One region of the Carnobacterium viridans genome, then DNA from elsewhere that is predicted to be linked to it. Evidence: predicted binding sites of a transcription regulator. Region 1 holds the regulator's gene; each other region holds the start of a gene.
The links. Region 1 encodes NrdR, which represses ribonucleotide reductase genes. Its sites were predicted from a motif close to ACACNATATATNGTGT; they were not measured.
Positions count from the first base shown of each region.

Region 2: a site for NrdR is predicted at 3,758-3,773, ahead of BLT48_RS10185 (vitamin B12-dependent ribonucleotide reductase). Genes of this name have one in related genera too.
Region 3: a site for NrdR is predicted at 5,969-5,984, ahead of nrdH (glutaredoxin-like protein NrdH). Genes of this name have one in related genera too.
Region 4: a site for NrdR is predicted at 5,391-5,406, ahead of BLT48_RS07585 (deoxynucleoside kinase). Genes of this name have one in related genera too.

Region 1 is NZ_FNJW01000008.1:2,299,475-2,307,388, reverse strand. It holds gene thrS (threonine--tRNA ligase) at 37-1,974, opposite strand; gene dnaI (primosomal protein DnaI) at 2,355-3,284, opposite strand; gene BLT48_RS12530 (replication initiation and membrane attachment family protein) at 3,287-4,735, opposite strand; gene nrdR (transcriptional regulator NrdR) at 4,757-5,227, opposite strand; gene coaE (dephospho-CoA kinase) at 5,390-5,989, opposite strand; gene mutM (DNA-formamidopyrimidine glycosylase) at 6,008-6,844, opposite strand; gene polA (DNA polymerase I) at 6,915-7,914, opposite strand, start outside.
Region 2 is NZ_FNJW01000008.1:1,804,982-1,812,895, forward strand. It holds gene BLT48_RS10175 (type 1 glutamine amidotransferase domain-containing protein) at 1-489, opposite strand, end outside; gene mgsA (methylglyoxal synthase) at 659-1,087, shown strand; gene BLT48_RS10185 (vitamin B12-dependent ribonucleotide reductase) at 1,129-3,678, opposite strand; gene BLT48_RS10190 (amidohydrolase) at 3,891-5,090, opposite strand; gene BLT48_RS10195 (MetQ/NlpA family ABC transporter substrate-binding protein) at 5,139-5,963, opposite strand; gene BLT48_RS10200 (methionine ABC transporter permease) at 5,985-6,665, opposite strand; gene BLT48_RS10205 (methionine ABC transporter ATP-binding protein) at 6,679-7,752, opposite strand; T-box leader at 7,809-7,914, opposite strand, start outside.
Region 3 is NZ_FNJW01000008.1:471,781-479,694, reverse strand. It holds gene BLT48_RS03705 (methionine gamma-lyase family protein) at 1-1,023, shown strand, start outside; gene BLT48_RS03700 (MerR family transcriptional regulator) at 1,140-1,505, shown strand; gene glnA (type I glutamate--ammonia ligase) at 1,562-2,896, shown strand; gene BLT48_RS03690 (MerR family transcriptional regulator) at 3,130-3,522, shown strand; gene glnA (type I glutamate--ammonia ligase) at 3,566-4,906, shown strand; gene BLT48_RS03680 (PH domain-containing protein) at 4,987-5,364, opposite strand; tRNA gene BLT48_RS03675 (tRNA-Arg) at 5,526-5,599, shown strand; gene nrdH (glutaredoxin-like protein NrdH) at 6,080-6,313, shown strand; gene nrdI (class Ib ribonucleoside-diphosphate reductase assembly flavoprotein NrdI) at 6,310-6,675, shown strand; gene nrdE (class 1b ribonucleoside-diphosphate reductase subunit alpha) at 6,662-7,914, shown strand, end outside.
Region 4 is NZ_FNJW01000008.1:1,282,186-1,290,099, forward strand. It holds gene BLT48_RS07550 (alpha/beta hydrolase) at 1-373, shown strand, start outside; gene BLT48_RS07555 (hypothetical protein) at 627-881, shown strand; gene BLT48_RS07560 (cupin domain-containing protein) at 1,012-1,428, opposite strand; gene BLT48_RS07565 (hypothetical protein) at 1,710-1,883, opposite strand; gene BLT48_RS07570 (hypothetical protein) at 1,899-2,273, opposite strand; gene BLT48_RS07575 (sulfite exporter TauE/SafE family protein) at 2,398-3,147, opposite strand; gene BLT48_RS07580 (NupC/NupG family nucleoside CNT transporter) at 3,288-4,466, opposite strand; gene BLT48_RS07585 (deoxynucleoside kinase) at 4,463-5,125, opposite strand; gene BLT48_RS07590 (carbohydrate-binding domain-containing protein) at 5,577-7,475, opposite strand; gene BLT48_RS07595 (DUF4956 domain-containing protein) at 7,475-7,914, opposite strand, start outside.

The sequences.
Region 1 (7,914 bases):
TTTATTATACTTTGTTGAATCTAAAATGTCAATCAATTAGTTGCTAAAGTTTTTTATTTCTGCTGAGACTTTTTCTAAATAATTAGTTAATCCAATTGTTTCAGTTGCTTTCTCGCCATACTTACGTACCGCAACCGTATTATCTTGAACTTCACTATCTCCAACAACTAATTGATAAGGTATTTTTTGTGTTTGAGAAGCACGTATTTTATACCCCATTTTTTCATTGCGTTCGTCAACTTCTACGCGCATTCCAATACTTTCCAGTTGTTTTTTGATCTCGTAAGCGTAATCTGTATGCATATCTAAGTTAACCGGAATAATAGTTGCTTGAACTGGTGCTAACCAAGTAGGAAATGCTCCTTTATATTCTTCAATCAAGTAAGCTACAAAGCGCTCCATTGTAGAAACAATACCACGGTGAATAACTACAGGACGGTGATTATTTTCGCCATCTTCTCCTACATATGTTAGGTCAAAACGTTCTGGAAGTAAAAAGTCTAATTGGATTGTTGAAAGTGTTTCTTCAATTCCGATAGCTGTTTTTACTAATACATCTAGTTTAGGACCATAGAAAGCTGCTTCACCTTCTGCTTCAAAATACTCCAGTTCCATATCATCCATTGCTGCTTTAAGCATCGTTTGAGCTTTTTCCCACATTGCATCATCATCAAAGTATTTATCTGTATTGTTAGGATCACGGTAACTTAAGCGGAAACGATAATCAGTAATATTAAAATCACCATAGACAGCTAACATCAATTCTAATGTACGTTTGAATTCTTCTTCAATTTGATCTGGGCGTACGAATGTATGTCCATCATTCAAAGTCATTTCACGTACTCGTTGTAATCCAGATAAAGCCCCACTTTTTTCATAGCGGTGCATTTGTCCTAATTCAGCAATTCGAATCGGCAACTCACGGTAGCTGTGCACATCATTTTTATATACCATCATATGATGTGGGCAGTTCATTGGGCGCAAGACAAGCATTTCACCATCACCCATATCCATAGGGGGGAACATATCTTCATGATAATGGTCCCAATGACCAGAAGTTTTGTATAAGTTTACATCCGCCATAATAGGTGTGTAAACATGTTGATAGCCTAAGCTGATCTCACGGTCAGTGATGTAGCGTTCAATCGTACGACGAATCGTAGCACCTTTTGGCAACCAGAACGGCAAGCCAGATCCAACTTCAGGAGAAATCATAAATAAATCCAATTCTTTCCCTAATTTACGATGATCACGTAATTTAGCTTCTTCACGCATTTTTATAAACTCTTTCAAGTCTTTTTTATCAAAGAATGCTGTTCCGTAAACTCGTTGCATCATTTTATTATCTGAGTTTCCTCTCCAGTAGGCACCTGCAAGAGATAACAGTTTAAACACTTGAATGCGACCTGTAGATGGCACATGGACACCGCGACATAAATCCACAAAATCGCCTTGATCATAAACTGTAATTTTTTCTGATTCAGGTAAAGCTGTAATCAATTCTACTTTGTAAGGATCATCCTTGAAGATTTCTAATGCTTCTTCCCGAGTAACTTCTTTACGAACAATAGGATTGTTTTCTTTTACAATTGCCATCATTTCAGCTTCAATTTTTGGAATATCCTCATCTGTTATTGGTGTTTCAGAATCTGTATCGTAGTAGAACCCAGTTGAAATAGCCGGGCCTACTCCAAATTTTATATCTGGATACAAACGACGTAATGCATTCGCCATCAAGTGAGCAGTAGAATGACGCAAAATTTGTAAGGCATCTTCATGATCAGGTGTAATAATTTCAATTTCACCATTTACTTCTAGTGGGCGTACTAAATCCACTAATTCTCCGTTAAATTTACCAGCTAATGCTTTTTTAGCTAAACCTTTGCTGATACTTTCAGCAATATCTTTTGTAGATGAACCTGCTGGAAAAGACTTTACTGCTCCATCTGGAAATGTAATGTTAATGTCTGACATAGTTTATTCCTCCATATTCTAATTTAAAAATACCATCTTTATTCAGCTAGAAAACAAAAAAGTCCCTTTTATAGTATATAAAATACCATAAAAGGGACGTTCATTACGTGGTTCCACCCAGATTCAGAATTTAGTAAACACACTAAATTCACTCTAAGCTGTTAACGCTAGCTAAACGACCAACTGCTAATACGAAAAGGTTCACAGCGGCACTCGAAAGGGGTCAAAACAAGAACGAAATTAGAAAACTTTCAGCATTGTTTTCTTCTCTAAAAAAATCGCAACCAAGTTTTGGTGTCTTTCTCAATGATTTCTTTTATATCTATCATTAAAGCACTTTTTGCTTCTAATTTCAAGGAGAGGATACGTATTTTTTTTCTTTATTGAAGATGGCGTCGATTCGAACCCGTCATTTTTACTTCTTTAGCTAGATAACGAACTCTTTCCATTATTCTTTTTGCTTTTAATGGTTCATCTTCGCCTCTTTGAGTTACCCTTAAGTGTTCTTCTTCAAGTTGTTTCATATCAAAATTAGAAGAGAAAAAAGTAGGCAATTGTTCTTGCATACGGTACTGTAAAATAACTCCTAATACATCATCTCTTATCCAACTAGACATAGAATCCGCACCAATATCATCTAACATAAGTATTGGGGCTTTTTTTACAAACTCTAACTTTTCACCGGTATTATTCTTGCCAATAGATTGTTTCATTTCCACTGCAAATGACGGAAAGTGCATAAGCGTAGAAGGAAATCCGTTTTTAGCTAATTCATGTGCTAACGCACCTAAAAGATACGTTTTCCCTACACCAAATGATCCTTGTAAATACAAACCTTTATGGTAAGCTTTAGGACTCGTCATATAAGCATCAATAAAGTCATATACCTCTGAAATCGCAAACCGTCGTTCATCTGTCAATTCAAAATCAGCTAATGTTGCATTCCGAACATCTTTAGGCATATCCATAGAATAAATACGATTTTTGATTTCTAATTCTTTTTGCCTAGCAACTAACTCAGCAGAAGGTACATAAGTTACGTCAATATAATGGTAGTTTAAAATCAATTTAGGATGGTATCCAGGTGCCATCATACCTTTATTTAAATGAAATTTCTTTTTTTCTTGTACGTATTCATACAACTTAGCATAACTTTTGACAATTGCTTCATCGTCTAATTTTTGGCGATTGTCTTCAATAAATTGCATGACATCTGGATCATCTAATACTTCTTGGATCAATTCCTCATATTTATGATTTAAATTACGCTCTTTAATCATTCGTGTCAGGCTTTCACCGATATCTTCCATCATTATTCACCTTCTTTGCCGAAATTTTGAATTCTTTTCAATCTTTCCATAAATGCTTTTTGCTCTTCTTCACTCATCGGCTTTTCTTCCAATTGATTATTTCCTTCTTTAGCCCAATCAGGAAGGGTCTCTTTTCTTGTCGTTGTTTGATTGCCATAATTTGTTTTGCCTCTGTTTTGCGTATATGATTTACTGCGACTTTCTTGTTGTTGTCGTTTTTCAGCATTTTCAGAATACATTTTTTTCACTTTTTGAATCGCTTCTTCAGGCGCAAGGACTTTCTCTTGTGCCCAATCATTTGCAATCTTATAGGCTAATTTTTGATCCAACGTTGGATTATTCCTTACCACTAGAATATAGTGAATCAAAATATTGATAACGGCCGTTGGCAAGTTAGCTTTTTTGACAATTTCTTCTAATGTCCACTCTTCTGGTTTTGTGACAAACCCACCTTTTTGATCTTTAATAGAATTCATAAAATCAACCGGACTTATTTGCTCACTCACTTCAATAACGGCAATGTCTTCTTTAGTTAATCCTCTTTTAGTTAGTTCTGTTTCGCGCATTTTCTGTTGGTTTGATTCTACTTCTATATCCTTTTCCACAACGTCTTTTAACGAAATGTTTTGTTGGTTTTTGTTGTGGTAATCATCATACGCTAATCTTTTCAATCTTTTTTCGTCAATTTTACCCGTTTCGATATCCGAAGCATTTAATACAAATTGTTGCATAGCTAATTCATCTAAGCCGTATAGCGTATGCAATACTAGGATTGTCTCTTCAATTTCTTTTGTAATCGAAGAACGGTTGATATATTGTTGATTTAATCCTGTATAAAAGAATTTCAAGTCAAATGTTTTAGGATCCACTCTGGGTCTAGTAGAACTTGTATTGCCAATATAAGAAACCGGTTGTTTAAGTAATTCTTTCTCTCTTTTTAGTAATTCTGCGTCAAATTGAAAAACATCCAAGAAAGACTTTGTGATCTCTTGAAACTTATTTTTATCTATAGTTTCTACAACAAAGCGATTTCTTAATTTTTTAAATTTTCGTTCTCCAACTTTTTCTAATAACAACAAACTCAATAAATCATCTTTAAAAAAGACGTCACTCGTTTGGGGAGCTTGTAATTCATAGACAATTAACTTAGTCGGACTTGTTTGAAGGTACGTTTTAATCAACCCTATTGCTTCAAGTTTAATTCTAGCTTGATACAACTCAGGGATACCAATATTTAACAAAGCTAGCAATTCAGAATGTAAGATTCCTTCACTCCAGTAATTCTCTTCTTCTATCTCTGTCCACAAAGTCATATAAAGACTGTATGCAGCATTTCCTACTAAAGGTTGATACAAAAAAGTGAGAATTTTTTGATCGATATCCGAAAGCAATGCCTGTTGTTTTACTAAAAAACCATCCTTGGGACTTAAGTTTTTCCATGGATATCCCAAAACAACTCCCACCTTTCTGTTTCAATTAATTTTTTTCAGTTTTTTTCTTTCAAATTCCTGTAATTCTTTTAAAAAGACACTCATATCTTTAAATTGACGATAAACACTAGCAAAACGGATATAAGCTACTTCGTCTACATCAGCTAATTTTTCCATAATATATTCTCCAATAATAGCAGAAGCAATTTCATTTTCGCCTAATCCTCTGATTTGATTCTCTACCTCATCAACTATCTTTTCGACTTGCTCCATCGCTACAGGTCGTTTTTCACATGAACGAATCAATCCTCTTAGAATTTTTTCGCGATTAAATTCTTCTCTGGTTCCATTCTTTTTAATCACTAACAGCGGTGTTTTTTCTACTCGTTCAAATGTAGTAAAGCGGAAATTGCATGCTTCGCATTCTCTTCTTCTGCGAATAGCACGCCCATCATCTGCTGGACGACTATCGACAACTTTAGAACCATTATTTTGACAGCGTGGACATTGCATGTTTATCATTCCTATCTTAAGTGTTATTCTTATTAACACTCTATTTGTACGCATTTATTTGCTTTATTATACCACACATAGACTAGAGTTAAAACCGGTTAAATAAGGAGTAAATTTGATCTATAAAAAAAGAACAAGCGAAAATACTTGTTCTTGCGTCTCTTATTTGGCTGTTATTTTGTCTATCCAATCTATAACTTGTTGTTTTGTATTTTCGGTTGACCCGCTATTGTCAATAACGCTATCTCCAAGAACAATTTTTTCTGAAATTGGGATTTGAGAGTTGATTTTTTGAATTGCTTCTTCTATTCCTATCTTATCCCTATTCATCAATCGATTGATTTGAGTCTCTTTGGTCGTAGCTACTACCATCACTTGATCCACTTCTTTTTCATAACCCGACTCGAATAAAAGCGGGATATCCAACACAAGAATCGCAGGGTCTCGTTTCAAACACTCTTCTTTTTGGTCCATCAGCCATTGATAGATGCGTTTAGATAAGATCACATTTAGCTTTTCTCTTTGTTTTTCGTCTTTAAACACAATTTCCCCTAATGCCGTTCGGTTTAACGTGCCGTCAGACAAAATAACGTGATCGCCAAATTGCTTTTTTATTTCACACAATCCTTCTGTTCCTGGTTTGACGACTTCTCTTGCTCCAAGATCTGCATCCACCACAGGAAATCCTTGTTCTTTAAATATTTTGCTGACAGTTGATTTACCCGTAGCAATACTTCCAGTTAATCCTAAGATCACAGTCATTCTATCGCCTCTTTTTTATTAATCAACACTTAATCGCTGGCACATAGGACAAAAATGAGTCCCTCTTTGTGCAACTTTAATCTTTTCGATGGGTGTACCACAACGAACGCAAGGTAGCCCTTTTTTACCATAGACAGACAAATTCACTTGAAATGAACCAGCTTCTCCTAACGCATTTTGATACGTACGAATAGTCGTCCCTCCCGCTTCAACTGCGTCACCAAGTACTTTTATGATGGCTTCGTGTAATTTAGAAACTTCAATTTTTTGCAAACTATTCGCCGTTCTCAAGGGATGAATTTTAGCTAAAAATAGTGCTTCATCTACATAGATATTTCCTAAACCTGCTACTATCTTTTGGTCTAACAACAGAGGCTTAATTGCTCTTTTTTTTGTTTGCAACGTCCTATAAAATATTGCTTTGTCAAAAGTTTCTACCATAGGCTCTGGGCCTAGCAACCTTATCCCAGTCGCAGTAAATTCTTCTCCTATTGGCACAAGCGTCATCCGTCCAAATTTACGCACATCCAAGTAACGTAGGTCTCTCCCATCCGCTAAATGAAAAACAACGTGCGTATGTTTTTTTAGAGGTGCTGCTGATTCTTCTACTTCATATTTCCCCTCCATCCGCAAATGCGAGACCAGTGCCCATTGGTTAAAACGAATAATAATGTATTTTCCTCGTCTATCAAATTCCATGATTTTTTCGCCCATTAAAATGCGTTTAAACTCAGCAGTTTCAATTGGTCCTGAAATAATACGATCCCAATACACCTCAACGGATTCTATCGTTGCTTTTAATACAAGTTTTTCTAACCCTTTTCTAACTGTTTCAACTTCAGGTAATTCCGGCAACGTATTTCTTCCTTTCTAGATAAAATAAGTGCTTCTGCTATTACTAATCCTAGCAGAAACACTTTCTTTATTATTTCGCTTCATACCAGCTTTTTCCACTGTTGCTGTCAACTTTTAACGGAACAGATAATTCTACTGCACCTTCCATAACTTCAGCCACTAATGCTCTTAGTTGTTCAATTTCTTCTTTTGGTGCTTCAAAAATTAGTTCATCATGTACTTGCAACAACATAGTTGCTTGCATAGTTGACTCTTTTAATTTTTCGTCCATTTTAATCATAGCAATTTTTATAATATCTGCTGCACTCCCTTGGATAGGTGTGTTGATAGCTGTTCTTTCAGCAAATGAGCGCAAATTGAAATTTCGAGAATTGATCTCTGGTAAATAACGACGACGTTGGAAGAGCGTTTCAACAAACCCTTTATCTTTTGCCTCTCTCACGATATCTTCCATATATTTTTTTACGCCAGGATATTTTTCAAAATACGTATCAATAAATTGCTGCGCTTCTTTTCGACTAATTCCTAAATTTTGAGATAAACCATAGTCGCTTATGCCGTAAACAATCCCAAAATTAACAGCCTTAGCTCTACGACGCATCTCAGAGGAAACTTCTTCTGGTGATCCAATACCAAATACGCGCATAGCCGTACTTGAATGGATATCTTGCCCCTCAATAAAAGCTTCCTTTAGTAATTTATCGTCTGAAACATGACCCAATACACGCAATTCGATTTGCGAGTAATCAGATGCAAATATTTCCCAACCTTCATGACTAGGAACAAAGGCTTGTCTAATCTTTCGACCTTCTTCTAATCGAATCGGAATATTTTGTAAGTTAGGATCAACTGAACTTAAGCGTCCCGTTTGAGCAATTGTCTGCATGTAGCGTGTATGAATTTTCCCGGTTTTTTTATCAATTACTTTCAATAAACCTTCTATATAAGTGGATTGTATTTTAGCAATTTGACGATAATCTAGAATATGCTCAACAATCGGAGCTTGTTCTCTTAATTGCTCTAAAACATCCACTGCAGTAGAATAACCTGTTTTAGTCTTTTTAATCACA
Region 2 (7,914 bases), 490 kb from region 1:
ATTAAAAGCGGGAAGATCTTCTGGTGTACGGCTGGAGATAATGCCGCTTTCGTCTTCTACAACTTCGCTGTCCTCAAATAATGCACCTGCATTTTTTAAGTCGACGCCCACTTGTTTAACAGCCGTCATTTTTTTGCCTTTAACAACTTCAGCGTTAATAAGAAGTTGTGGACCGTGGCAAATTGAAAAAATAGGTTTTTTAGCATCAGCGAATGCCTTGGTAAACGCTAAAAATCGATCATCTGATCTTAATTGATCTGGTGAAAAACCACCGGGAATCAATAGTGCATCGAACTCTTCCGGTGAAACATCATCAATACCTTTATCAATGGTAATGGTGGTTTCTCCTTTTTTACCGGTAACAGTATTTCCTTCTTTTTTCTCGATAGTGATCACTTGATGACCGGCATTTGTTAAAGCCTCTTTTGGAGAAGTGAATTCGACATCTTCAAATAAATTGGTCACAACTGTTGCAATTTTCTTTCCCATGTATAATCCCTCTTTCCTTAAAATTTAACTACAATAAGTGTAACGCAGATGAAAAGTGTCTTCAAGTAATAGGCTTTTCTACGTAAAGTAATCGCTAACATAGTCTTATCTTTTTTATCAAGTACATGTTATCATTAAATAATAAAAGGTAGAATGGAGTTGGAAAGAGATGAATATTGCATTTATTGCTCATGATAAGAAAAAAGACGAAATGGTAAAATTAACTACAGCTTATCGAGAAATTATCAAGGATCACCAAATATTTGCGACAGGAACTACTGGACAGCGGATTATTGAAGCAACTGGTTTAGATGTTCATCGCTTTAAATCAGGCCCACTTGGTGGAGACCAACAAATCGGGGCATATGTATCGGACAATAAAATTGATTTAGTTATATTTTTGAGAGATCCGTTAACGGCACAACCGCATGAACCAGATATTTCAGCATTGCTTAGGTTATGTGATGTCTATGAGATACCTTTAGCAACAAACCTCGGAACAAGTGAAATTTTATTACGAGGCTTAGGAAATGGCTTTATGGAATGGCGCAAAGTACAACGGGAAGCCCAATTAAAAGAGCTAGAAGAATATGAATAAAAAGATGGAGCTGGGACAATTTCCTAGCTCCATCTTTTTATTTACAAGCCACATTTTAATTGAGCATTGCAGTTAGTACAAGTATTGCAACCGCCTAAATCTTCTACTGTTCCTTGTCGACAGATGGGACAAGTATCTCCAACTTCATTTCCATACTTGTTTTGTTCGCTAATAGGAGCGACTTGAACCGTTTTTTGTGCTGAGGGTGACAATTCTTCTTTGGTTTCTTCATCCCATATTGTTTCTTCAGCTTTTAAGGTCAAGACTTGTGTATCACGGCTACCATCTACATAAACTGTGCCGCCTTTTGCTCCGCCTTTATAAAGACGCTCATAAATGGACTGAACTTGTTCCACTGTATACCCTCTAGGAGCATTGACTGTTTTAGAAATAGAACTGTCAATCCATCGTTGAATCGTACATTGAACATCAACATGAGCTTCCGGTTTTAGGCTCATTGCAGAAACAAATTGTTTAGGCAACCGTTCAGGATCCGTTTCTGGATGATAATCTAGGTATTCTTGAACGATATCAGCCTTTACTTCGATAAATTTACCCAAGCGTCCGCTTCTAAAATAACTGAAAGAATAGTAGGGTTCAAGACCAGTGGAAACACCAACCATGGTACCTGTCGAACCTGTTGGAGCGACCGTTAATAAATGTGAATTGCGTATCCCATGTCTCATAATCCCTTCATGGATATGTCTTGGCATTTTCTTCATATAACCAGATTGAAGGAACTTTTCCCTTAGACTAGTGGTCTCTGCTTCAGTTTTTCCAATTAGAAATGGAAAGCTGCCTCGTTCTTTTGCTAACTCGATAGAAGCCTCATAGGCAGAAACCGCAATAACTTCAAATAGCTTATCTACTAACTGATTTCCTTCTTGAGAACCGTATTCTGCGCCACAGTAAATCAATAAGTCAGCGAGCCCCATAATGCCTAAACCAACACGGCGTTCGCCTAAAGCTTGTTTTTCGTTTTCTGCTAAGAAGTAAGGAGTGGCATCAATCACGTTATCTTGCATACGTACACCGACTTGAACGGTTTGCTTTAATTTATCAAAGTCAATTGTTCCAGATTTCTTATTTGCCATTTCAGCTAGATTGACAGCTGCTAAATTACAAACAGAATAAGGAGCAAGAGGCTGTTCGCCACACGGATTTGTAGCAACGATTTTTTGACCATAAGCAGAAGCATTCGTCATCTGATTTGCATTATCGATAAAGAAAATGCCAGGTTCAGCAGCGTAAGTCGCACAAATAGTAATGAGTTTCCATAATTCACGAGCAGGGATGGTTCGATACGTATGAACACGATGCCCTGAAGCTTCCCATTCACGGACATCGCCAACTTCTGACCAACGAGCATTGTATTCTTCCATTTCCTTTGAGCTGTATGTTTCGACGGCAGGGAAGCGAAGAGGGTAGTCTGCGTCTTTTTCAACAGCCTCCATAAAATCAGTTGTTAGACAAACTGAAATATTTGCTCCAGATAAAAAGTCTGGATCGTGTACACTGTATGTGCCGCCTTCGTTTAATTTAGCCGCCGCTTCTTTTATTAAAGTTGCATCAAATCCACCATAACCAGGTACATTTTTATAATTTAAAATGCTTTGATACATAGCGATTTCACGTTCAGTAAAAGGTGTGAACTGTAACTTATCGGTAGCTAATTTCTTTATTTGATCGTCTGTTGTATTTTCAATCAAATAACGTAGAATACGAGGGTTTTGCATTTTTGAAATAATGAATTCAAGAATATCTGGATGCCAATCAGCTAACATAATCATTTGAGCTCCGCGACGACTGCCTCCTTGTTCCACCAAATGAGTCAACTTAGCGATGTCATCTAACCAAGAAACAGCTCCTGAGGATTTGCCATTCACCCCACGTGCTAGCGTATGACGTGGGCGAAGTGTAGAACCGTTTGTTCCAACGCCGCCGCCACGGCTCATGATTTCCATTACTTGTTTTCGATGATCTGAAATACCTTCGCGTGAGTCAGGGACAAAGGGCATCACATAACAATTGAAGTAAGTGACGTCAGTTTCTGAGCCCGCGCCATATAAAACGCGACCTGCCGGAACAAAATTCAAATTCTTTAGTTCTTCATAAAAAGCAGTGTAAGCATCCTTTCTTTTTTCGGGAGTTGATTCGATAGCCGCTAAACCTGTTGCGTTTCGTTTTGCAATTTGTTCGTAAAAGATTTCAAGTGGTTTTTCAATCACATCTAAGCTGCAAGTGATCAGCCCTGTTTTTTGTTCATGCTCCTCTTCAATGGATCCTCGGAATTCCTCATCAATTAAAATTGAAGCAGTGTGGTTAGAATAGTTGATGCTTGTAACAAATCCAGTGCCTCTTGTAGGGTATTGAGGGTCAGCTTTAATCGTTAAAACAACTAAGTCTCCGATAGAAAGAGTAGACTTAGAAATGTCTTTAAATGAATAACGATCTAACATAACTAAACGGGAAACACCTTTATAGGTTAAACTCATATCATCCGTTATTGGATGGACTTGTGGGAAAGCTTGTATAGCCTCATTTAATTTGTCGATATTTAGGTGCACATTTGTAGAGGTATTTGCAATCATGGGTATCACTCCTTAATAATGTATGTAAATCAATAGATAGAAATGAAAATACTATATGTCGTTATACGATTCTTATATTACACTATATGTAGTGTTTTTGCATTAAAAAAGAGAATGAAAAATCATGAAAAGTAAAAATATTGAAGCGAAAACAACTCGCTTCAATCTTTTACAAAACTTTTTCAAAAAATAAATTAAAAAAATAGTTGACGTTACTGTTCGCCATTTAAAAAATCAAGTGCATAGTTGACATGTAATTCTGTAGCGATAGCTAATCCGCGTTCATCAATATCAAAATTTTCGTGGTGATGTCCATACCACGTCTCCGGATTAGAAGGGTCTTTTGTTCCAACACGAGCATAAACGCCTTCTGCAACAGCCAAAAAGTCAGCGAAATCATCTGCTCCTAAGCTTTTTGGATTATCTTGAATGATATTTTTTGCGCCTACAATGTCAGCTCCAACACGAGCTGCACGACTTGCCGCAGTTTGGTGATTGATAAGTGGAGCAGCCGCATCGTAATTTTCAAATTCAACTGTAGTACGATGGGCTGTTGCCACATCTCGTGCCACACGTTCAACAGCCTCTAAGACAAATTGACGTGTTGTGTGGCTGAAAGTACGAACTGTTCCTTCAAGAGAAGCTTCATTGGCAATAATATTGTAACGAGTTCCGGCATTTAATACGCCTACAGCAACTACGACATTATCTAAGGGACTAACTTCGCGAGCAACAATGCTTTGTAATTCGACAGTAATAGCAGCAGCAGTCAGTAAAGCATCTCTTCCTAAATCTGGTCTAGCAGCATGCCCACTTTCGCCAGTCACTTTAATTTTAAAAATATCACAAGATGCATTCGTTGGACCAGCAGTAGAAACGATTTTTCCAGTTTCAATAGAAGAGTCGACATGGATACCAAAAACTTGATCGACATTGTGAACAAACCCGCCAGATACAAATTGTCTTGCACCAGCGCCGATTTCTTCAGCTTGTTGGAAAGCTAATTTGATAGTGCCTGCAAAATCTGCTTCGTGATTTTTTAAAATTTTTGCGGCCCCTAATAAAGCTGAGGTATGGCCATCATGACCGCAAGCATGATGTAAGCCTTCATTAAGTGACTTGTAGGGTTTATCTTTTGCGTCTTCTAATTCAAGAGCATCAATATCAGCTCTTAAAAGAATGGTTTTTCCAGGTCCTTTCTGGCCATTTATTATTCCGATAGCTCCTGTTTCACCAACAGATTCGTAAGGGATTTCTAATTTATCTAATTGATTTTTGATGAATTTAATCGTTTCATATTCTTTTAAGCTTGGTTCAGGATGTTGGTGAAGATAACGACGCAATGCAATAACCTCTTGAGCTCCTTGTTGAACTTCTTCGTGTATTGTAGATTGAGTAAGTAGTGTTGACATTAATGATCATCCTCTCTAATTTAGTTGACACTTTCTATTTGTATCTAATTACCAAACTGGAATAGAAGAACCTTTTGATGTTTCTGCGATGACTTCTTTTGTATCTTCTGCTTGATAAGCTTCTATAATTTTTTGGAACACTTCATTATCTTTATCTTCTTCTCTTGAAACAATCGTATTGTAATAAGGATCAGATGATTCAGTAACCGGTTCTAAGAAAACTGCATCTTCAGTTGGAATGAAGCCAGCATCAACGGCCATTCCGCTATTAATAACGGAAGCAGTCACATCTTCTAAAGCACGAGCAGTTTGAGAAGAGTCCAATGTTTCAAATGTTAAATTCAAAGGGTTGGAAGTAATATCTTCGACTACAGGGATTTGTTTTTTTGCAGGATCAACTTCAATTAAACCGGCTGTTTGAAGTAATAGTAAAGCTCTTCCTTCGTTAGATACATCATTTGGAATAGCAATCACATCATTTTCTTTTATTTCAGATACGTCTTTAATCGTTGATGAATAAATACCAAGAGGAGCGATAACCGTATCAGCTATAGCGACTAAATTTTCTCCATGGTCTTCATTAAATGAATCCATAAAAATTTTAGTTTGAAACGAGTTTAAATCTAATTCTCCTTCAGCAAGAGCGACATTTGGTGTAGCGTAATCCGTAAATTTAACTAATTCAATCTCAACGCCGTCCGAGGCTAATTTTTCTTTCACAAAATCCCAAACTTCATTCACTTCACCAACTACTCCAATTTTAATGGGTTCAGATGCTTTAGCATCTGAAGTCGCATCCGTTCCACAAGCTGTTGTTACCAGAAGTCCTAATGCTAATGTTAATCCTAAAAATCCTTTTTTTAATCTTTTCATGTTATTTTCCTCCAATGTCATCTAGTGACTCGTTTTTTTAACTAACGTATTTCCTATAAATTGACTAATAAAAACAATCAGTAAAATAATAATGGTTGCGACTAATGTCACATCGTTCTGGAAACGATTGTACCCTCGAGAGATGGCTAAATTTCCTAACCCGCCGCCTCCAATGGCTCCAGCCATGGCTGTTAAACCAATCAAGTTAATAATGGTTACTGAAGAGACACGAATAATGGCTGTCAGTCCTTCTTTTAAATACACACGAAAAATGATTTCTAAAGGGCTGGAACCCATAGATTCTGCAGCCTCTATAACGCCAGGATCAACTTCTAGAAGAGCATTTTGAATTTGTCTTGCAAAGAAAGGCACAGTTCCAATGACCAAAGGGACAATAGCCGCGGTTGTTCCAATTGATGTATCAACAAGAAAACGGGTAAAGGGAACAACTAGAGCCATCATAATAATGAATGGCAAAGAACGAAAGAGATTAACGATTTGATCGAGTAAACGGTAAAGGCGCGGTCTTTCTAAAATGCCACCGCGGTCTGTGACAACAAGAATAACGCCTAAAATTAAACCAAGGATACCTGCAATAAATCCTGTAACAGTTACCATGTACAATGTTTGTAAAGTACTTTCAATAATTTCCTCTTTTAACGGAATAACATTTTCAAAATAGGTTGTAAGAAATTCAGTCATAGTCGTTCACTCCTTAAACAATATAGTGTTCTTTTTTTAATGGAATAACTCGTTGATGATGGTGGATCAAGGTTACTTTTACATTTTTTGACTGTAGATAAGCTAAGGCTTTGTCTCTGCGCCCTGGTTCGCCACTTAAAACAACAATCAGATTACCAACAGGCGTTTCTTGTAAAATCTCAACATTCCCAAATAGAATATTGGTGGTAATTCCAAAACGAGTAGTCAATGTAGCAATTAGTGGATCACTTGTACTTGCACCAACGTAAGAAATGTTAGCCAAGACATCATTAGTCTGCAAATCGAGTAGAGTAGGGTGTTTTAAAATGCTTTCCAATGCTTGATCAACATGAGTTGAAGTGTTGATAAAGTCTTTTGTAATCCTTTCTTTAGGTTCGGTGAAAATAGAAACCAAATCGCCTTCTTCAACAACATGACCGTTTTCCATAACAGCTACTTTGTTGCAAATTTCTTTTACGACTTGCATCTCATGTGTGATGATGACGATTGTCAGTGCTAATTTTTTGTTCAACTCCTTCAATAATTCTAGAATCGAAAGGGTTGTTTTTGGATCTAAGGCACTTGTGGCTTCATCACATAATAAAACTTCAGGATCATTGGCTAAAGAACGAGCAATAGCTACACGTTGTTTTTGTCCACCAGATAATTGAGAAGGGTACGCGGAACTTTTATCCGTTAATCCTACCAGCTGCAATAATGCGGCAACTTTTTCTTTAATTTGCGGTTTAGTTAAACCTGATTTTCTTAAAGGATAAGCAACATTTTCAGCAATCGTGCGAGAGCCCATTAGGTTGAAATGTTGAAAGATCATTCCAATTTTTTTTCGCGCAGCTCGTAATTCCTTGGGTTTTAAACTTAATAAATCTTGACCTGAAACAATTACTGATCCTTCTGATGGTCGTTGAAGAAGGTTGATGGTACGAACTAAAGTGCTTTTCCCAGCACCACTATAGCCGACAATACCAAAAACATCTCCTTTTTCAATCGTTAACTGAACATTTTCTACTGCTTTTATAGTTGTTTCTTTACCTTTAAACGTAACGCTGACATTGTTTAGTGTAATCATCTATATTCCTCCTTAAAATAGAAAAAAGCATTCGCCCATTAACCTACTGCTGTAGATTAAAGGACGAACGCTTTACCGCCGTGTTACCACCTTTATTTGAGTTGTTCTCACAAACAACCCCTTATCAAGTACGAGAAGAAAACTTCTGATACTTTAGCACTG
Region 3 (7,914 bases), 1.8 Mb from region 1:
GTCTTTGGAGCTGAAGCGGGTTTAGTTCGACCACAGATTATTTCTGGGACACATGCTATCTCAACGGCTTTATTTGGTGTGATGCGCCCAGGAGATGATTTGTTGTATATCACTGGGACACCTTATGATACACTGCTTGAAATCGTGGGGGTTACTGGAAATGGCATTGGATCATTTAAAGAATACCAAATGGGATTTGATCAGGTAGATTTATTGTCAGATGGAGCAGTGGATTTTGAAACAATAAAAGAAAAAATAAATACGAAAACAAAAATGGTTGCTATCCAACGTTCTAGGGGGTATGCAAGCAGACCGTCATTTACGATAAGCCAGATTGAAGAAATGATTCAATTTGTTAAAGGAATCAATCCAGAAATTGTTGTTTTTGTGGATAATTGTTATGGAGAATTCGTGGAAGAACAAGAACCAATCCAAGTTGGAGCAGACTTGATGGCTGGATCATTAATCAAGAATCCAGGTGGAGGTTTAGCTAAAACAGGTGGATACATTGTTGGAAGAACAGAACTGATTGATGCTTGCGGGTATCGCTTGACTACTCCTGGCATTGGTAGAGAAGCTGGGGCTTCTTTATACAGTTTGCAGGAAATGTATCAAGGCTTTTTTATGGCTCCTCATACAGTGGGTGAAGCGATAAAAGGCGCTGTCTATACAGCTGCCCTTTTAGATACTTGTGGTATTGAAAGTACGCCAAAATGGAATGACAAGCGGACGGATTTAATTCAAATGATTTCGTTGAATGACAAAGAAAAAATGGTTAAATTTGCACAGACGATTCAAAAATATTCTCCTATTAATGCCCATGTTTCTCCAATTGGTGCTTACATGCCTGGTTATGAAGATGATGTCATTATGGCGGCGGGTACCTTTATCCAGGGCTCAAGCATGGAATTAACAGCTGACGGTCCTATTCGAGCGCCGTATACTCTATATGTCCAAGGTGGTTTGACCTATGAGCATGTCAAGTTAGCCGTTAGTTCTGCTGTAGAAGAACTGTTTTTTTAATCTAAAAATGAGCTAAATGTTGAATATTTTTGAAAATGAGTTTGATAATGTAAATTTTTTTTGACATTTTTAAAAGAGATTGTTAATGTAGTAATAGGCTAGATGGGAGGATTCTCATGAAGGAGAAAGAGCTAAGGCGTTCCATGTCTGTATTTCCAATTGGGACAGTCATGACATTGACGGACTTATCTGCGCGTCAAATTCGTTATTACGAAGAACAAGAATTGATTTCTCCTGAACGTAATGAGGGGAACAGAAGGATGTATTCTTTAAATGATATAGATGTTCTTCTAGAAATCAAAGACTACTTAGCAGATGGCATCAATATGGCAGGAATAAAACGTATTTATGAATTAAAAGAAAAAGAAGTTGAAAACGAAGAGCAATCTGTTTTAACGGATGAAGACGTTCGTCGAATTCTACAAGATGAATTTTTAGCTCTACGCGGAATGAACCCCAAAGGTCCTTCACGCTTCTTTTAGTTTTTCATAGTGAAAAAATAAAAAAATTATTATAAAAGGGAGTAAAGATAAACAAAATGAAGAATTTTACGCGCAAAGAAATAGAAACTAGTGCCAAGGAACAAAATGTTCGTTATTTAAGATTGATGTTTACAGATATTGACGGAACCATCAAGAATGTTGAGGTTCCCATTAGTCAATTGGAAAAAGTTATGGAAAATAAAATGATGTTTGATGGTTCTTCCATTGATGGATTCGTAAGAATTGAAGAAAGTGATATGATTTTACGCCCTGATCTATCTACATGGTTGATTTTCCCATGGGAAGAAGTAAATGGAAAAGTTGCTCGTTTGATTTGTGATATTTATAATCCAGATGGCACGCCTTTCTCGGGAGATCCTAGAAATAATCTAAAACGCGTTCTAAAAGAAATGGAAGAAGAAGGTTATACAGAATTTAATTTAGGACCTGAACCGGAATTTTTCTTGTTTAAATTAGATGAGAATGGAAAACCAACAACTGAGTTAAATGATAATGGTGGCTACTTCGATTTTGCGCCAACAGATTTAGGTGAAAATTGTCGTCGTGACATTGTCTTACAACTTGAAGAATTAGGGTTTGAAATTGAAGCTAGCCATCATGAAACGGCTCCAGGTCAACATGAGATCGATTGGAAATACGCGAGTGCAGTAGAAGCTTGTGACAATATCCAAACCTTTAAGTTGATTGTTAAAACTGTTGCTCGTAAACATGGGCTACATGCTACCTTTATGCCAAAACCTTTATTTGGAGTAAGTGGTTCTGGAATGCATTTTAATATGTCTTTGTTTAACAAAGAAGGAAATGCTTTATGTGATGAATCGGATGAACTTGGTTTAAGTAAAACAGCTTATCATTTCTTAGCAGGTATCTTGGATCATGCTTTAGGCTATACAGCGATTTGTAACCCTACTGTAAATTCTTATAAGCGATTGATTCCTGGATACGAAGCGCCTGTATACATTGCATGGAGTGCTCGCAATCGTTCACCTCTAGTGCGTATTCCAAGTTCAAGAGGGATCTCTACAAGAATAGAGTTACGAAGCGTAGATCCTAGTGCAAATCCTTATTTAGCAGTAGCAGTATTATTGCAATCGGGATTAGATGGTGTGAAGAAAGAAAGCAAAGTTCCTCAACCAATCGACCGTAATATTTACCGTATGTCTTCAGAAGAAAGATATAAAAAAGGCATCAAAGATCTTCCGTCTACGTTGCACAATGCTGTAAAATACTTGCAAGAAGATAAAGTCGTGCAAAATGCATTAGGAGATCACATTTATAAAAGTTTTGTCAGTGCCAAACATATAGAATGGGCTGCATACCGTGAACAAGTGTCTGAATGGGAAAAAGATAAGTACCTAACATTGTATTGACCTCTTTACTAAAAATACGAAAAGAACCTGTGAATAAGCTATTCACAGGTTCTTTTTTTAGTTTTTTAAAATTGGTATAGTTCAATTGTTGGATTTTAATCGGAACGAATTATTTTTATTTAAATTAATTGTTCGGTATAACGTGTTAGGTTTTCTAACATTTGGTGCATTTTTTTGTTGACATCGAAAAAAAAGACTGATATTCTATAAAAGTAATCGAAAGGAGGTCTAGGATGAGTGAGAAAGAACTACGGCGTTCACGATCGGTATTTCCGATTGGTACAGTTATGAAGCTGACTGATTTATCTGCCCGACAGATACGTTATTACGAAGAGCAAGATTTGATTCATCCATTACGTAATGAAGGAAATCGTCGAATGTATTCTTTGAATGACATTGATGTTCTTCTTGAAATTAAAGATTATTTATCTGATGGAATCAATATGGCAGGCATCAAGCGAATATATGAATTGCAACAAAACAAAGAAAAAGCCAGAGAGCAAGAAATAACTAAAGTGATGACAGATGATGATGTTCGTAAAATACTGCATGATGAGTTTTTAGCTGTAAGTGGTTTGGGTGTTAAGACAGCACATTCATTTCTAGATCAAAATCGAATAGGATAAAATAAGATAGCGGAAACGCTAATCAAAAGGAGAGAAAAAGTCTATGGCTAAGTTCACGAGAAAAGAAGTAGAAGAAACATCAAAGAAAGAAAATGTCCGTTTCTTGAGACTGATGTTTACTGATATTTTAGGAGTTATTAAAAATGTTGAGGTACCCATTAGTCAATTAAAAAAAGTATTGGATAATGAATTGATGTTTGATGGCTCTTCAATTGAAGGATTTGTACGAATCGAAGAAAGCGATATGTACTTAAGACCCGATTTAGATACTTGGTTGATATTTCCATGGGAAACAACTGAAGGGTCTGGTAAAATCGCTCGATTGATCTGTGATGTCTACAATCCGGATGGTACTCCTTTTGCCGGAGACCCTCGTTCTAACTTAAAGCGTACACTAAAAGAAATGAAGGAATTAGGGTTCACAGATTTTAACTTAGGACCTGAACCTGAATTTTTCCTTTTTAAATTAGATGAAAAAGATGAACCGACTCTAGAGTTGAATGATGCTGGTGGCTATTTTGATTTAGCTCCAACAGATTTAGGTGAAAATTGTCGTCGCGATATCGTATTGCAATTAGAAGATTTAGGTTTTGAAATCGAAGCGAGTCATCATGAAGTTGCACCAGGACAACATGAAATCGATTGGAAATATGCTAGTGCAATAGAGGCGTGTGATAATATTCAAACGTTTAAATTGATTGTCAAAACAGTTGCGCGTAAACATGGATTACATGCTACTTTTATGCCTAAGCCACTATATGGTGTTAACGGATCAGGAATGCACTTTAATCTGTCACTATTCACTAAAGATGGAAATGCATTTTATGACAAAGATGGAGACATGGAACTAAGCGAGACAGCACGTCAATTCTTAGCTGGAATTTTAGATCATGCTAGAGCCTTTACAGCAATTGTGAATCCTACAGTGAATTCATATAAACGTCTTGTACCAGGCTATGAAGCACCAGTCTATATCGCTTGGAGCGGTCGCAATCGTTCGCCACTAATTCGTGTGCCACAATCAAGAGGGATGTCTACACGTGTGGAATTGCGCAGTGTTGATCCTAGTGCAAACCCATATCTAGCTATGGCTGTTCTATTAAAAGCAGGATTAGACGGCATCAAAAAGGAAATGAAAGCACCAGAACCTGTCAACCGTAATATCTATGCAATGAGTGAAAAAGATCGTCATGAAAATGGCATCCATGATCTTCCGGGAACATTGCAGGATGCATTAGGCTATTTGGCAAATGACAGCATTATAAAAGATGGATTAGGTGGACACATCTATGAAAACTTCATGAATGCGAAGAAAATTGAGTGGTCTGCATTCCGTGAGCAAGTCACTGAATGGGAAAGAGATCAGTACTTAAAAATGTATTAAAATAGAATAGGCAAAAGGAGCTAGGAAATTTTTCCTAGCTCCTTTTGCCTATATGGGTCTAAACGCTTTATGACAATACTCTAGAGGACAGCGACAGCCAAAGCTTGTTGAATGGTGGTAATGTGTTTATCATTTGTAAATTGTAATGTGATAGCTGGTTCGATGGCGCTAGAAATAAAAATTTTTAATTCAGCATCTAAATCAAAGTGTCCGGTTGTTTCGACTAAAAATCGACTGATCGATTTATAAGGTAAGGAATGATAAGTTGTTTTTTTACCCGTAACTCCTTGTTTATTAATAATGATTAGCCGTTTGTTTGTAAATATGATCAAATCACGGACTAGCTTAAAAGCTAAATCAATTTCTTCAGACTCTAAAATAATGCCATCTGATTTTTTTCTAGCTTCATTCTCACTGATATTTCCAGCATTTCCTAAAAGGCCACCAATTAATCCCATGAAAAACCCTCCTTGTCTTTTTCTATTAACTCATTGTAAACCGAGTTTTTTATAAATACAACTGATTAAAATAACGTTCTTTGTTAAAAATTAAATTAATTCGTAAAAAGTGTTGACTTTTTATTCATTATTACCTATAATTAATTTTGTTGCTAGTACATGTCTCAGTAGCTCAGTTGGATAGAGCATCCGCCTTCTAAGCGGACGGTCGGGAGTTCGAATCTCTCCTGAGACATCAAATGAAAAGTTAGAAAAGTTGAATAGTCAGCTTTTCTAACTTTTTTTCATGTAGAAATAAAAAATTAGGTCTTTTAAATTATTCACTAAATAATCGCTACTTTCATCTAGGCACTTCTAAAACGGTTTAAAAGAATTATTCAGAAAAATGTAAAAATATTCTATATTTTTTTGAAATTGGTAGATTAATGTACAGCCAAAAAAAAAAATTTCTCCTTTTATTTTTTCTTCACTTTTTTTTTAATGTGAAAAGTATACGAAACTGTTTTTGGATACAAATCTACTCAAGGTTCTTCTCGCTTTAATATTCACAAGCAATATTTTAGAACACTATATATAGAAAAAAATGAATATGTCAATAGGAAAACCACTATATATAGTGGTTTATTTATTTGCCAGTAGAGAGAAATAAGTGTAGAATACAACTAGAGAAATAGAAGAAAGATCATTAAAAAAGAAACCTAAAGGAGAATGTATGATGACTCAAAAAACGATTATTGTTTATTCTAAACCAAATTGTATGCAATGTAATTTCACTAAAAAATATTTAGAAGATAAAGGTGTATCTTACGAAGTAAAAGATATCTTTGAATCAGAAGAAGCGTTAAATGAAGTCAAAGAACTTGGGTTCAGCTCTGTTCCGGTTATTTCAGTTGAAGGACAGGATGCTTTTAATGGATTTCGCCCAGATCTCCTTGATCAATTAGTATGAAAGTTGTTTACATTAGTTTGACAGGCCAAACAAGAAAGTTTGTTAAAAAATTAGATATGGATTCGCTGGAATTAACGCCAACGAATCCATATCTTGCTTTAAATGAACCATTTATTATTATCACTCCTACCTATGATAAAGAAGCAACAGACCTATTAAATGATTTTATTGAAACAGCTGATAATAAAGACTACTTTAAAGGAGTAGCAGGTGGTGGGAATTTGAATTTTGGTAAGCTTTTCGCTTTTACAGCCAAAGATCTAGCCCATGATTATCAAGTTCCGCTACTACATACCTTTGAATTTCAAGGTAACGAAGAAGACGTTGCACAACTAAAGAAAGCGGTGAATGAAATTGGATAAACCTAAATTAGCATCAAAGCCAAAAGAAATTACGTATTTTAAGTTAAACAATGAACTGAATAGACCTGTAGATGGAAAAATCCCTTTGAATAAGGACCGTGAGGCTGTACGAGCTTATTTTTTAGAACACGTGAATCCAAATACAGTATTCTTTTACACTCTAGATGAAAAATTAAATTATTTAATTGAAGAAGACTATATAGAAGAAGAATTTTTATTAAAGTATGACAGAGCATTTGTGCGTGCATTGTTTGATGATATCTATAGCCGTAAATTTAGATTTCGTTCATTTATGTCCGCATTTAAATTTTATACTCAATATGCCCTTAAAACAAATGACGGAGAACGTTTCTTAGAACGCTACGAAGATCGAATCGTTTTCAATGCGTTATATTTAGCAGATGGAGACACAGAACTGGCGAGCAGGCTTGCGGATGAGATCGTAAACCAACGATACCAACCAGCTACACCAACCTTCCTAAATGCTGGACGCAAAAGACGTGGAGAATTGGTTTCTTGCTTCTTAATCCAAGCAACAGATGACATGAACAGTATTGGTCGTGTTGTGAATAGTGCATTGCAATTGTCTCGTATTGGAGGCGGAGTAGGAGTGAATTTATCTAATTTACGTGCTTCTGGTGATCCAATCAAAAAAATCGATAATGCTTCAAGTGGTGTTGTTCCAGTAATGAAATTACTAGAAGATAGTTTCAGTTATTCTAATCAACTTGGCCAACGTAATGGAGCAGGGGCTGTTTATTTAAATGTCTTCCATCCAGATATTGTTTCATTTCTTTCAACAAAAAAAGAGAATGCGGATGAAAAAATTCGTGTAAAAACTCTTTCTCTTGGACTAGTTGTACCGGATAAATTCTATGAATTAGCAGCACACGACGAACAGATGTATTTGTTTAGTCCATATGATGTTGAACGTATCTATGGAGAACCATTTGCTTATATCGATATTACTAAAGAATACGACAACATGGTGAACAATGAAGAAATACGCAAATCTAAAATTAGTGCCCGTGAATTAGAAAATGAAATTTCTAAACTGCAACAAGAATCTGGGTACCCTTATATTATTAACGTCGATACAGCAAATCGTGAAAACCCAGTTTATGGAACGATTACAATGAGTAACTTGTGTAGTGAGATTTTACAGATTCAAGAACCTTCAATGATCAATAACGATCAAACGTATGAGCATTTAGGAACAGATATCAGTTGTAATCTTGG
Region 4 (7,914 bases), 1.0 Mb from region 1:
CGAATTTCTTGATGAGGCTGCTAGTCAGTATGAGTTTGACCGTACAAACATTTTAGCTATAGGGTATTCAAATGGTGCAAACATTGCTGCTAGTCTTCTCTTTCATTATGGTGATGCATTGTCTGGAGCTATTTTGCACCACCCGATGGTCCCTAGAAGAGGCATTTCTTTACCTGATTTAACAAGCAAAGCTGTCTTTATCAGTGCTGGAACAAACGATCCAATCTGTCCTTCAAAAGAATCCGAAGAATTGTATGCTACACTGGAAAAAGCACATGCCAAAGTTGAGATTCACTGGGAAAGCAACCAACATCAATTAACGTATAGTGAGGTTGCTGCTGCAGCTAAATGGTACCAACTAACTTATGCTTAAAAAATATTAATTTAGATAATCTAACCAGATTAAAATAATCCTTAAACGAATGATTCTCTTCGCTTAAGGATTATTATTTTTGGTTATTACTAACTTTATTTAATGAGTCCACAAATTAACCTTAGAACACTTAATAAAACTACTCTAGGTTCTACGTAGCTACGTTCCGTTTAACCATATGTTATACTTTATAATAAATGAAAGGAACGTGATATTGATGAAACTATCTTTAACTAATCCGCATACTCACCAAATGAAGCACGTAAAAATTGGTTTTTCATGGACGACCTTTTTTTTTGCTTTTATGCCTGCTCTCTTTCGTGGAGATTTTAAATGGTTCTCTATTCAACTCGTTTGCGCTGCCTTTTCTTTGGACTTTTCCAGCTTAATTTTTGCTTTCATCTACAATAGATTGTACATCAATGACTTACTTGAAAAAGGTTATGTACCGGCAGATAAACATGCTGCTAACGTATTAGCAACCAAAGGGTTTATTGGACGCGATTAAGACTATTGTCTTAGCTTAGTCCGCACTTTTTTTAAAATAGTTATAAAAAACAGATTAGGTGCACAGTTGATTGCCGCACCTAATCTGTTTTTATTTACTTAAATTTTATATAACCGAATCTAGCTATTTTTTAATCAACATGTGGTGGTGCATCTTCTCGCAAAATATGAATTGTTCCTTCTTTGTGCTCTGGTGTAGAGTATAATGTATACAGCTTTAAGGGTTTGCCACCTGTGTTGATGATGTTATGCCACATGTTTTCAGGCACCAATACAGCATCATTCGTGGTAATGGCTCTTTCAAAGTTTAAATTATCTTTGGTTTCACCCATTTTACATACGCCCTGTCCCTCTACAATTCGTATGAACTGATCAATGCCTTCATGAATTTCCAATCCCGCTTCCTCATTTTCCTTAATGGACATCACCGTTAGTTGTAGGTTTTCACCGGTCCAAATCGTGGTACGGAAATTATTATTTTGGATAGTTGCCTCTTCAATGTCGAACATATAAGGTTTTTTGCCATGATCTTTAAATTCCATTGCTATTTCCCTCCTTATGATCTAGTTACTAGTACTTATCTACTTCTTCTACACAGGATTTCACATTTATTGTAGCGCTTTCAAACAAAAAAATCATCTTTAAACACTTTAAATTAAACTATCAATCCTTCTTTCATTTTATCAACCAACAAACGAGCAATTTCACCAGAAGAATGGCTATTGGCGAAAAAATATAACTAATATTATTCAATTTCCGCTTCTATCATTGTTATTTCTCCATCTACTGAAACCTTGCTTATACCTCTATATTTACTCGCTTCGTTTTCCTATTTAATTAGGTACTCGTTATCTACTTTTTCTGTAGAAATGATCGTAGCCTCACCTGTCTGATTGCTGTACTCTTCTATAATTAGTTGTTCGGCCTTGTTTTCGGATATCGTTGCACAGCCAGTTAATGCAAAAACAAGTGAAATATAAGTGAGCAATAGTATTTTACTCATAAAGTAATCTCCCGTTCACTTTATTATTTTTTTAAGAACAACTGCTGAGATAGTAAAGCCAATCAAAAGAGACCCTGAAATTAACAAAAATGAGGGTAAGGCTTGGTTCAAACCAACACCATAAAAATAATTTTGGAATAACTTAAAAACACCGAATCCTACGATAGCAGACGTTAACAATCCGATAACATAAAATAATAAAGTATGAGTAAACGTACTATTATCATTCACTCTTTCATCATCATTGTTCATACTCCCACCTGTGTGTACAGGTTCAGCACTATCTAGCGAATTTTTGTTGGCATCTTGACCAACATTTACTCTAGCATATAAAGAATTTGAAATATTACTTTGTTGATTATACTTATTTTGTTTATCGCGATCGCTCATTTTTAAATCCTCCTTTTATTCTCTACATCTAGTTGTTAACTGATTTGTTTAATCTGAAGCAATTATAACGTTATTACCTTTATTTCGAAAGCGCTATTTTTAATCAATCAAATTATTTGTTCTTTTAGGATACGCTTAAGAAGAGCACCATTCCTAAAAAAATAATAAAAAAGAATAAGAGCGTTTCAAACCGATGAACTGGAAGTCGTTGGCGAATTCCATTGCCAATTTTGTGGGCTAAATAAATTGCGGGAAGAGAAGCAATATAAAAGATAAATAACTCTTTTGACCACAATCCTCCTATCGCTTGTCCAGTAACTATTAAAAGACTTGAAATAATAAAATAGCTTTGTAGAGTACTTTGAAAAGTCTTCATTTCCCAATCTCGGAAGGTTCCATAAATTACAATAGGAATCCCATTCATGTTATAGGCACTTCCAAGAACACCTGATAACAGGCCAAAAGGTAATGGTAAAAAATTACTTTCTTTCCATTTTTTGGGTAACTCCAGTTGAAATCGTTGTTTTATCAATGAATAAACACCATAGAAAAGAAGAAAGATCCCTAAAATTAGTGTTACTCTTTCTTGAGGCATATTTTTGACTAGATAAAGCCCAATAGGAATTCCAACAAAAGTACTAATTGAAAGAAGAATAAGTATACGACGATCAATATACTTCCATGCAGAAAATAGAGCCATGAGCCCGACAGACAAACCAGTTAAACCAATAAGAGAAACACTTGTATGAATAGAAAGCGGCAGTAAAGCTAATAAAGGCATAGAAATAACTGAATCTCCAAACCCAAAAGTAGAACGGGTCAACGAACCTAGAAAAACGGTTATAACTACTAAAATAATGACAGAAACAGGCATTAAAAAAAACTCCTTTTATAATTAAATAGTTAACCTTTATTGTATCATAGTTAAATTTCAAACCTGTATATTAAACAAAAAAGTCATTAACTGTTTAGAGTTAATGACTTTTTAGATCAATATAAAAATATACTGAGTTTTTATAAAAACAATCCAACAAACATTGCTGATAGGATAGGAACAATAAATCCGCCTAACATTCCTCGTAGAGCAAGTTTAGATAAATCATTTTTCCTAGTTGGCGCAAATACTGACAATCCTGTTACGCAAATCGCAATACTGGCAAACGCTCCAAAACTGCCTACAGCAATGGATAACATAGCTACAGCTCGTTCAGATAGTTCAGCCATCATAGGCACTAAGTCGGCATAAGCGACAAATTCATTAATAGACATTTTAGTACCTAAAATTTGCCCAGCAATCATTGCTTCAGAACCGCTTAACCCCATCAACCAACCAATTGGTAGAAAGACATAGCCTAGAGCCTCTGTAAAACTCGTTCCTATTAAGCCTAAAATGCTGTTTAATAAGGCTACAATTGAGATCACGGCAATCAAACTAGCACCAATACCTAGAACCATTTGCAAACCATTATTGATTCCTTCAGCCATCGCAGAAAAAATTGACGTATTAGATCCTTTACGATCTAACGTTACGTCTGATACTTGACTAATTTCTGTTTCAGGTGTCAAAATTTTAGCAACCAGCATTGACCCAAACGGAACTAAAGCAGTTGTGATTAGCAGCCATTTCATAGGAATACCTAACAAATTATACCCTACTAAAATAGAAGCTGACATTGAGCCCATTCCTGAAACCAAAACCGTCATCAGTTCCGAATTCGTCATATTTGGCAGATATTTGGCTACTAAGAAAGGAGCCTCTGTTTGGCCTAGGAACATATTAGCCACAGCTACAAACGACTCTGCTTTCTCTGTGCCTAACAATTTACCTACAGCACCTCCAATTACTTTCACGACCCAACCTACTACACCTAAGTAACCTAGGATACCTGTTAAAGCCGATAGGAAAATAATGACTCCCAGTACATCAATAAAGAAATACCCTTGTCCAAATAAATCTCCAAATACGAAGGTTAGCCCTTCATTAGCAAAACTAAACAACTTTGTTACACCGCTTGCTAATTGTTCAATAATCCAACTACCAATAGGAACTTTAATTAAGAATAATGACAAAACAATTTGCGCTCCTAAAGCAGTAAAGACTGTTCTTTTATTAATAGCTTTTTTATTATCAGATAAGAGATAAACAATCCCCAACATAACGATAATTCCTAAAATCGTGATCAATTTATTCATTTATTACCTATCTCCATCTCTGCTAATTTATCTTTAACCATTGTTACGACCGTATAGGCATCTGCAGGGTTATTGACTACATCAATCTTATCTATGTTGATAATCAACACCTCAGAGGCATCATAATGTTTGGCAACCCAATTGTCATAACCTTCCCAAAGAGCTTTATAATAATCCAGCAACCCTTGATCCTGTTCAAAGTCTCTGCCGCGCAAACCAATACGGTAAAGAACCGTTTCAAAAGACCCTTGCAAATAGATCATTAAATCAGGTGATTTTTTTGGCAATTCTTGTAATTCTTCCATCATATTATTAAGCAACTTTTCATATATATTAAATTCCGTTTCAGAAATACGCCCTAGTTCAGTATTTACTTTCGCAAAATACCAGTCCTCATAGATTGATCGATCTAAAACATTATTTTGATTATGTAGCGCTTCTTTAATACTTTTAAACCGACTATTCAAAAACTCCAATTGCAGTAAAAACGGGTAACGTTTGACTCTTTGCTCCTCTTCGCTTGCTGTATAAAATAAAGGCAATATTTCGTTGTCCTCTACATTTTCATAAAAGACCTCAGTACCCAAAGAGCCTCCCAAAAGTTCAGCCACACTTGTTTTTCCTGCTCCAATCATTCCACCAATTACTAAAATTGCCATCTACCCCTCTCCTTATTTCAAGGAAAAAGAGTAGCCCGTTGAGCTACTCTTTTTCTATTTAGTTAAATAGTATTATCTTGATTATCTTTGTTGCTTTAGTTCAAATTGGTTTGCTAAACAAATTTCAGGCTAACCTTCATTTCATTTAAAACTACTTATTCTATAAATAGTCACAACCTCATCCAGCAGCACCTTAATTATAATACTACTATCCCCAATCTTTTTCAACAAAAAAACACAACATACGCTATTTAAAATAAAAAAAACACAACATGTTGTATTGTCGCTAATTTAATGTTTTCATTTACTTACTATATCTTAAGGCTAAAAGACATCCTAATGTGCTTTATTTATTTTAGAATAGTAGAATGCCAACTTAATTTCCAATAAAAAATAGACAAGGCCAAGGATATTTCCTCTAACTTGTCTATTTTTGTTTATAAACCTTTATTTAATTAAGTGCGGGCATACTATCTGGTTTTTCTCCACTAGGTTTTTGCATGTCATCGCCATTTCCAGGCTGTTGCATGCCGCCTCCCATTTGTCCTGTTGTAGTGCCTACTGTCGTTGATACTGAATCAATTGGAACTTCAAAAGTCTCATCATTAACGGATAAAGCGTATGTTTCATCTACTGCTAAATCAGCTGAACTGAACTGTACAGAAGAAAAACTTTTATCCGCTGTCCATGACAAGAGAACCGTTCCGTCTGCATCACTTAGTTCAATTTCGCTACCCGCTTCATAAGTCGTTTCAAATCCATAAAAAACACTAACTTGACTAGAACTGTCTGAAAAAGTTACAGCCATACCTGAACTACCAGCAGCCATTAATGATCCTCCAGTGATAATAGTATCTCCATTTGAATCAATTGTTCCATTTCCGTCATTTTCCGGCCCACTAACTGTCGTTAATCCTCCAGAAATTTCAATCGTTCCATTTGAATCTAATCCATCGCCGCTACTATTTACTGTCAGTGTACCACCAGAAATGACTAATGCATTTTCACTGCTACCAGCTGTTTCACCGGGACCAGTTTGTTCGCTAGTTGACGAAGTACCGCTAGATGCGTTTAACCCATCATCATTGGCTAAAACCGTTATCTCCCCGTCACTGATTGTGATTGTCTTGCCTTCAATACCCTCATAACTTTCTGTAATCGCAACAGTTGAACCGCTTAATTCCAAATCATTGTCAGCATGTAAGCCATCATCGCCAGAAGTTAATGTCAGAGACCCACCTGAAAGGATTAGATTACCATCTGTATGAACACTGTCATCAGCTGAATCAATTGTGATCGTGCCATCATTAACAATCAACTCACTTACAGATTTCAACCCTTTTGTACTTATTGAACTGATTTCATCGCTATCCGCATTTTCTTCTTCATCGGCCTTTTGAGCAAAGAAATCCATCCCTTCTTGGGTTTTTGCTACTGCATTAGCACTTCCACCACCTGTTGTGATATCAAACGTTCCGCCATCAATTTGAAGCAACGTCTCAACTTGAATACCATCTTGCTCAGCATCAATAGTAAAGTCTCCGCCAGCAATATAAACAAATCCTCTGCCTTCTTCCTGATCATTATCCGATTGGATTGCGTCAGTTCCTGTATTCAACGTAAATATCCCATCTTTGATTTTAACTGCGTCTTTTCCTGACAGGCCTTGACCTGCTGCAGTGATTTGATACGTACCGCTTACGATAGTTAAATCATCCTTTGATACGATTCCGTGATTCGTATTCCCATTTATGATCAAGCTACCAGAACCGTTTACTGTTAAATCAGCCTTACTAAAGATTGTTCCATCAATACTCGTTGCATCAGTTCCTATACCGATAGTTGCTGTGCTGCCGGCTTTATCTGTTAATGTATTTTCTGAATCTTCAGCCAGTGTTACAAAAACTTTTTCAGCTTCTTCAACAAGCAGAGGTGCACTGGTAGAAGAAGTAATATCCACTCCATCCAAAATCAAATGAACTTCTTCGGTATCTGGAGCTATTACTTTTATCTGACCATCTGAGAGTGTCCCACTGATTAGATAAGTTCCTCCTGTTGTAATCGTAACAACATTGCCATTGACTGTTACTCCCTCTCCACTACTTGTGCTTTGGTCATCAGCTAGTTGGATAGTGGTTGTATCAGACTCATCATAACCGACTTCAAGATCATCTGAGCTGAATTCTAAGTCATAGTCCACTGTACTTTCCGAAGTACCAGAGTTAGCAGTTACAGTAGATTCTGTGCTTTGGGCAGTATCAGAAGAAGTTACTTGGCATCCGGCTAACATAACTAAAACAGCTAGCGACAAAAATGGGGTAATTTTCGTATGTTTCATCTTTTTTTTCATTAGAGTTCTTCCTTTCCAGTTAACGAGCGACCACAACTAATTTCCAAGTTTCCATTCCTGCAACGCAAAGCATCAATCAGTTGTTTTTCTTGCATTTGATCCTTCAACTCGATTGTGTATTCAAGACGAAACAGGCTGCCCATATTAGTCGTTTTCACTCTCAGCATTTGGTAACTTGATAAGTGTTGTTCGAAGATATCGTCAAAAATCGTGCTATAATCCAGATTTTCGGGAATAGTGATTCTTAACATACGGACTTGTTCACCCATTTCGCCAAAGCGGGAAAGATTTAAAATCATCATTACACCGCAAATGATTACGGCGAATACTACAGCAAATCCTATATAACCCATACCAGTTGCTAAACCAATAGCCATGGCTAGGAAAATACTGCTGATTTCTTTAGCCGAGCCCGGAACTGATCGGAATCGTACTAGAC